Streptomyces sp. 2114.4: one gene and its partner. Each later gene encodes a partner of the first gene's protein in a complex. Links are inferred from orthologs where the notes say so. Each region holds a gene or a part of one and is shown on either strand. Other genes may lie near its edges.

Region 1 (3,655 bases):
TGCCGCGGCGTCATCGAGGCCTTCGCCCGGATCGCGGCGGACGGACGGCTGCGGGCCCTGGCCTTCCGACTGGAGCTGGGCGCCGACTCCCGGTGGCGCTGCGCCGCCCTCGACATCGGCCCGTCCCCGGCCGTCAGCGGCCCGGCGTCCTGACCTGCCCGGCAGCGCGGCTGACGCCCCGCCCGGCAGCACGAGGGCGCCCCGGCCGTTCTCCGGCCGGGGCGCCCTCGTTCACACGGCTGAGGCATCAGCTGCCCGGGCCGCCTTCTCGCTCACTTCTTACGGCGACGCCCAGCGCTCTTCTGGGCCTTACGACGCTCGGCACGGGTCAGACCGTCCGACTCGGAACGGGCCGGCACCGCCTCCTCGTCGCTGATGAAGTCGCCTTCGACGACGCTGCCGTCACCGTCCACCTTGGGGGCGGAGAAGTGCAGCCGGTCCGGCCGCTGCGGCGCCTCCAGGCCCTTGGCGTGGATCTCCGGACGCCCGGCAGCCGCGGGCACCGCCTCCTGCTCGTCCAGCGAGGCCGGCTCCGCCGCCTCCTCCACCGGGACCTCCTCGACCTGCTGCTCGACCTGTACCTCCAGGTTGAACAGGTAGCCGACGGACTCCTCCTTGATGCCCTCCATCATCGCGGTGAACATGTCGAAGCCCTCGCGCTGGTACTCGACCAGCGGGTCCTTCTGGGCCATCGCCCGCAGGCCGATGCCCTCCTGGAGGTAGTCCATCTCGTAGAGGTGCTCACGCCACTTGCGGTCCAGGACGGACAGCACGACCCGGCGCTCCAGCTCCCGCATGATGTCCGAGCCCAGCTGCTCCTCGCGGGCGGCGTACTGCTCGTGGATGTCGTCCTTGATGGCGTCGCCGATGAACTCGGCGGTGAGGCCCGCGCGGTCGCCGGCCTCGTCCTCCAGCTCCTCGACCGTCACCTTGACCGGGTAGAGCTGCTTGAACGCGCCCCACAGGCGGTCCAGGTCCCACTCCTCGGCGAAGCCCTCGACCGTCTCCGCCTGGATGTAGGCGTCGATGGTGTCCTCCATGAAGTGCGTGATCTGCTCCTGCAGGTCCTCGCCCTCCAGGACGCGGCGGCGCTCGCCGTAGATGACCTCACGCTGGCGGTTCAGCACCTCGTCGTACTTCAGGACGTTCTTCCGCGTCTCGAAGTTCTGCTGCTCGACCTGCGACTGGGCGGAGGCGATCGCCCGCGTCACCATCTTGTTCTCGATCGGTACGTCGTCGGGGACGTTGGCCATCGCCATGACCCGCTCGACCATCTGCGCCTTGAACAGCCGCATCAGGTCGTCGCCCAGGGAGAGGTAGAACCGCGACTCGCCCGGGTCGCCCTGACGGCCGGAGCGACCGCGCAGCTGGTTGTCGATGCGCCGCGACTCGTGCCGCTCGGTGCCCAGGACGTAGAGCCCGCCGAGCTCCTTGACCTCCTCGAACTCCGCCTTGACCGCGGCCTCGGCGCGCTCCAGGGCGGCGGGCAGCGCGGCCGCCCACTCCTCGACGTGCTCGACCGGGTCCAGGCCGCGCTGGCGCAGCTCCGCCTCGGCCAGGTCGTCGGGGTTGCCGCCGAGCTTGATGTCCGTACCACGGCCGGCCATGTTCGTGGCGACCGTCACGGCGCCCTTGCGGCCGGCCTGCGCGATGATCGGCGCCTCACGGTCGTGCTGCTTGGCGTTCAGCACCTCATGGGCGACACCGCGCTTGTTGAGCTGCTGGGAGAGGTATTCGGACTTCTCGACCGAGGTGGTGCCGACCAGGATCGGCTGGCCCTTCCCGTGCTTCTCGACGATGTCCTCGACGACCGCGTCGAACTTCGCGGTCTCGGTGCGGTAGATCAGGTCCGCCTGGTCCATACGGACCATCGGGCGGTTCGTCGGGATCGGGACGACGCCGAGCTTGTAGATCTGGTGGAACTCGGCGGCCTCGGTCATGGCCGTACCGGTCATGCCGGAGAGCTTGTCGTAGAGGCGGAAGAAGTTCTGCAGGGTGATCGTGGCGAGGGTCTGGTTCTCGTCCTTGATCTCCACCCCTTCCTTCGCCTCGATGGCCTGGTGCATGCCCTCGTTGTAGCGGCGGCCGGCCAGGATACGGCCGGTGTGCTCGTCGACGATCATGACTTCGCCGTCGATGACGACGTAGTCCTTGTCGTTCTTGAAGAGCTCCTTGGCCTTGATCGCGTTGTTGAGGTAACCGACGAGCGGGGTGTTGACCGACTCGTACAGGTTGTCGATACCCAGCCAGTCCTCGACCTTGCTGACACCGGACTCGTGGATGCCGACGGTGCGCTTCTTCTCGTCGACGTCGTAGTCGCCGGTCTCCTCGATGCCGCGCTGCGGGTTGGCGGCCTCGCCCCGCTTCAGGCGGCGCACCAACTTGGCGAAGTCGCCGTACCACTTGGTGGCCGAGTCCGCCGGGCCGGAGATGATCAGCGGCGTACGGGCCTCGTCGACGAGGATCGAGTCGACCTCGTCGACCACCGCGAAGTTATGGCCCCGCTGGACGAGTTCGTCCTGCGACCAGGCCATGTTGTCACGCAGGTAGTCGAAGCCGAACTCGTTGTTCGTGCCGTAGGTGATGTCGCAGTTGTACTGCTCACGACGCTGGGCCGGGGTCATGTCGGCGAGGATGCAACCGACGGTCAGACCCAGGAACTTGTGGACCCGGCCCATCATCTCGGAGTCGCGCTCGGCCAGGTAGTCGTTCACCGTGATCAGGTGGACGCCCTTGCCGGACAGCGCATTGAGATACGTCGGGAGGGTACCGACCAGGGTCTTGCCCTCACCGGTCTTCATCTCGGCCACATACCCCAGGTGAAGGGCCGCGCCGCCCATCAACTGGACGTCGTAGTGCCGCTGGCCGAGCACGCGCTTGGCGGCCTCACGGACCGTGGCGAACGCCTCGGGCAGCAGGTCATCAAGGCTCTCGCCGTCGGCGTAGCGCTCTTTGTACTCATCCGTGAGCGCCCGCAGCTCAGCGTCGGAGAGCGCGGCGAAATCCTCCTCGATGGAGTTGACCTGGCCCGCGATGCGGTGCAGTTTGCGCAGGATCTTTCCTTCGCCTGCACGCATGATCTTCGTCAAGACGGACACTTGGGCTGGTCTCCTTGCCGGTCGGGCCTGCACGGTCGAGTGCGCGGGCGCGGCATTTTTCCAAGGGGGCAGGCCCCGCCGCAACGGCCATCGTAAAGGAGGACGCTGCCGGGCCGGGAGGTCCGCCGCAGCGAACCCCGCTGTCCCCTCCTCAGCGTGAACGCACGAGGCCGCGAGAAGGTGCCGGGCAGGTGCCGGGAATCGCCCGGAAAACCCTTCGCCACGCCGCGCGCCACTGTGCAGACTCACGCCATGAAGCCCGTCACCCTCGCCACCGAGCGCCTTGTGCTGCGTCCCTTCGAGCCCTCCGACGCGCCCGCGGTGCATGCCGCGTGCCAGGAGCCCGATATTCCACGCTGGACGAGTGTCCCGTCACCGTACGGCATCGAGGACGCGGAGCATTTCGTCGGCACGGTCGTCCCCGAGGGCTGGCGCGACGACACCACGTACGACTTCGCCGTCGTCTCCCGGGCGGACGGCTCCCTGGTGGGCGCGATGGGCCTGGTACGCCTCGACCGGCTGCACACCCCTGAACGGCAGGCCGAGCTGGGCTACTG
Region 2 (3,198 bases), 480 kb from region 1 along the record:
TAACCGAGGAAGTTCGACTTCGCTCCGTGCTCGGCGAGCACCTTGCGTGCCGCGTCGTCCAGGTCCTTGGTCGTGGCGCCGGGCACCGCGGCCTCGCGGGTCGCCGCGTGAATGGCGGCGACCACCAGCCCCGCCTCGCGCATCTTCGCGATCTGCTCGGGGGTCTTGATCTCCACCATGACGGCTGGCGCCTTCCTGAACCGACTGCAACGCATATCCGGCGGCCGTGACGACCGCCCCGTACACGATACGGCCGCGGTAGCCCTTGCGGGCACCGCGGCCGTATCGGAGACCGTGTGCTGCTACGCGTCCCGCGACGGCAGGGCCGCCATGGAGCGCCGGGTGACCTCGTCGACCTTCCCCATGGCGGGGATGGTGACGACCAGGTCCTGGTCCTTGTAGTAGTCGATGATCGGCTCGGTCTCGGTGTGGTAGACCTCGAGCCGCTTGCGGACGGTCTCCTCGCGGTCGTCGTCCCGCTGGTACAGCTCGCCGCCGCAGACGTCACAGACGCCCTCGGCCTTCGGCTTGTTGTACTCCGCGTGGAAGACGTGGCTGGAGTCGTTGCGGCAGATGCGCCGGCCGGCGATCCGCTTGACGACCTCGTCCTCCGGGACCTCCAGGTCCAAGACGGCGTCCAGCTTGAGGTTCTTGTCCTTGAGGTACTCGTCCAGCGCCTTGGCCTGGCCAAGGTTGCGCGGGAAGCCGTCCAGGAGGAAACCGCCTGCCGCGTCGGCCTGCTCCATACGGTCCTCGGCCATCGCAATGGTGACCGAGTCGGGCACCAGGTTGCCGGCGTCCATGTACGACTTCGCCTCGCGGCCGAGGGGCGTGCCCTGGCTGATGTTGGCGCGGAACAGGTCCCCCGTGGAGATGTGCGGGATCTCGAGGTTCTTGGCAAGGTACGCAGCCTGCGTACCCTTGCCGGCCCCCGGGGGTCCGACGAGGACGATTCGCATCAGCGGAGGAACCCTTCGTAGTTGCGCTGCTGAAGCTGGCTCTCGATCTGCTTCACGGTCTCCAGACCCACACCCACGATGATCAGGATGCTCGTCCCGCCGAACGGGAAGTTCTGGTTCGCGTTGAAAAGCACCAACGCCACTGTTGGTACGAGCGCGATCAGCCCCAGGTACAGCGAGCCCGGCCACGTGATCCGGTTGAGCACGTAGCTGAGGTACTCGGCCGTCGGGCGACCAGCCCGGATACCCGGGATGAAGCCACCATACTTCTTCATGTTGTCGGCAACTTCTTCGGGGTTGAAGCTGATGGCGACGTAGAAGAAGGCGAAGAACACGATCAGCAGGAAGTACGTAACGATGTAAACCGGGTGATTTCCCTTGGTGAAGTTGGTGGCGATCCACGTCGCCCATGCCGCCTTCGACCCGCTGAACTGTGCGATGAGGGCTGGAATGTAGAGCAGCGATGACGCGAAGATGACGGGAATCACACCCGCCTGGTTCACCTTGAGCGGGATGTACGTGGACGTACCGCCATAGGACCGGCGGCCGATCATCCGCTTCGCGTACTGCACCGGGATGCGCCGCTGGGCCTGCTCGACGAAGACCACCAGGGCGACCATCGCCAGGCCGACCGCGATCACCGCGAAGAACTCGATCCAGCCGTCGGCCAGCTTGCCGGTGAGCTTGATCTGCCACAGGGCGCCCGGGAAGCCGGCCGCGATGGAGATGAACATCAGGATCGACATGCCGTTGCCGATACCGCGGTCGGTGACGAGCTCACCGAGCCACATGATCAGACCGGTGCCGGCGGTCATCGTGATGACCATGGTGATCGTGGTGAAGATCGAGTCGCTGGGGACGATCTCGCTGGCGACCGGGCAGCTCTGGAAGAGCGCACCGCTGCGGGCCGTGGCCACCAGGCCGGTGCCCTGCAGGATGGCGAGCGCCACGGTCAGGTAGCGGGTGTACTGGGTGATCTTCGCCTGTCCGGACTGGCCCTCCTTCTTGAGGGCTTCCAGTCGCGGGATCACCACGGTCAGCAGCTGGAGGATGATGCTCGCCGTGATGTACGGCATGATCCCCAGCGCGAAGATCGTGATCTGCAGCAGCGCACCACCGCTGAACATGTTCACCAGGGCGAACAACCCGCTGCTCCCGCCGGCCTGCTTCATGCAGGTCTCGACGTTCGCATAGTTGACCCCGGGGACCGGGACGTGTGCGCCGATCCGGTAGAGCACGATGATGCCCAATGTGAACAGCAGCTTCTTGCGCAGGTCGGGCGTCTTGAACGCTCGGGCGAACGCGGTGAGCACGGTGCCTCCTGCGCCTCCCGCCTTGAGTGCGAGAGGTGACGGTCTTGAGGATCGACGAATACGGAGCGGGCAAAAACCGCGCGGACACGGCCCGCGCGGCGGGGGTCCGGGCCAGAGCCCGGAAAACAACAGTCCATCCCACCTTACCGGCGACCATACCCCCGTGGAACGACCAACCGGGGATGCCCCAAACGATGGGCATCCCCGGTCAGTTGAGTCAGCGAACTCAGATGAGTTCGGTGACGGTGCCGCCGGCGGCGGCGATCTTCTCCTTGGCGGAGCCGGAAACGGCGTCAACCGTCACCTGCAGCGCCACGGAGATCTCGCCGGTGCCGAGCACCTTGACGAGCTCGTTCTTGCGCACCGCGCCCTTGGCGACCAGGTCGGTCACCGTGACCTCGCCACCCTGCGGGTAGAGCGCGGCCAGCTTGTCCAGGTTCACGACCTGGAACTGCTTGTGGGCGGGGTTCTTGAAGCCCTTCAGCTTCGGGAGGCGCATGTGGAGGGGCATCTGCCCACCCTCGAAGCGCTCCGGAACCTGGTAACGGGCCTTCGTGCCCTTGGTACCACGACCAGCGGTCTTACCCTTGGACGCCTCACCACGACCGACACGGGTCTTGGCGGTCTTGGCACCCGGGGCGGGCCGGAGGTTGTGGACCTTCAGCGGGTTGTTCTCCGCCATGTCAGTCGACCTCCTCAACCGTCACGAGGTGGCGGACGGTGTGCACCATGCCGCGGAACTCGGGGCGGTCCTCCTTGACAACCACGTCGTTGAGCCGCTTGAGGCCCAGCGAACGGAGGGTGTCGCGGTGGTTCTGCTTGCTACCGATGAAGGACTTCGTCTGCGTGATCTTGAGGTGCGCCATTACGCGGTCACCCCGGCACGCGCCCGCAGCAGAGCGGCGGGAGCAACGTCCTCCAGCGGC

Evidence for each region.
Region 2: the proteins of secA (region 1) and secY are in contact, whole or in part, in a crystal structure (PDB 3DIN), measured with the Thermotoga maritima proteins. The link is inferred for Streptomyces sp. 2114.4 from one-to-one orthologs. Residues at the interface, in WP_004082002.1 of Thermotoga maritima: Glu261, Ala262, Arg263, Lys300, Ala301, Arg302, Thr303, Ile304, Ile305, Leu323, Tyr324, Asp325, Pro326, Val329, Ser330, Tyr333, Ile336, Lys340, Phe345, Val349, Glu363, Phe364, Tyr374, Ser375, Gly376, Gly377, Glu393, Ile395, Thr482, Ser483; in WP_004081795.1 of Thermotoga maritima: Glu108, Gly109, Glu110, Glu111, Ala236, Glu237, Arg238, Arg239, Ile240, Thr241, Ile242, Gln243, Tyr244, Ala245, Arg246, Arg247, Val248, Thr249, Gly250, Arg251, Arg252, Val253, Tyr254, Gly256, Ala257, Ser258, Thr259, Tyr260, Leu261, Pro262.

Annotation. Positions count from the first base shown.
Region 1 is NZ_FYEY01000001.1:2,985,917-2,989,571, forward strand. What follows is about bases 73-3,416. They hold secA (preprotein translocase subunit SecA), read right to left. Parts: upstream 3,099-3,416; coding sequence 273-3,098; downstream 73-272. Other genes in these bases: CFW40_RS36630 (Rv3235 family protein), read left to right, coding at 73-153; CFW40_RS12925 (GNAT family N-acetyltransferase), read left to right, coding at 3,351-3,416. In the rest of the region: more of CFW40_RS36630, read left to right, coding at 1-72; more of CFW40_RS12925, read left to right, coding at 3,417-3,655. UniProt on the Escherichia coli protein: Required for protein export, interacts with the SecYEG preprotein conducting channel.
Region 2 is NZ_FYEY01000001.1:3,460,944-3,464,141, forward strand. The notes cover bases 116-3,002. They hold secY (preprotein translocase subunit SecY), read right to left. Parts: upstream 2,273-3,002; coding sequence 959-2,272; downstream 116-958. Other genes in these bases: map (type I methionyl aminopeptidase), read right to left, coding at 116-179; CFW40_RS15000 (adenylate kinase), read right to left, coding at 303-959; rplO (50S ribosomal protein L15), read right to left, coding at 2,499-2,954; rpmD (50S ribosomal protein L30), read right to left, coding at 2,956-3,002. In the rest of the region: more of map, read right to left, coding at 1-115; more of rpmD, read right to left, coding at 3,003-3,138; rpsE (30S ribosomal protein S5), read right to left, coding at 3,138-3,198. UniProt on the Escherichia coli protein: The central subunit of the protein translocation channel SecYEG. Consists of two halves formed by TMs 1-5 and 6-10.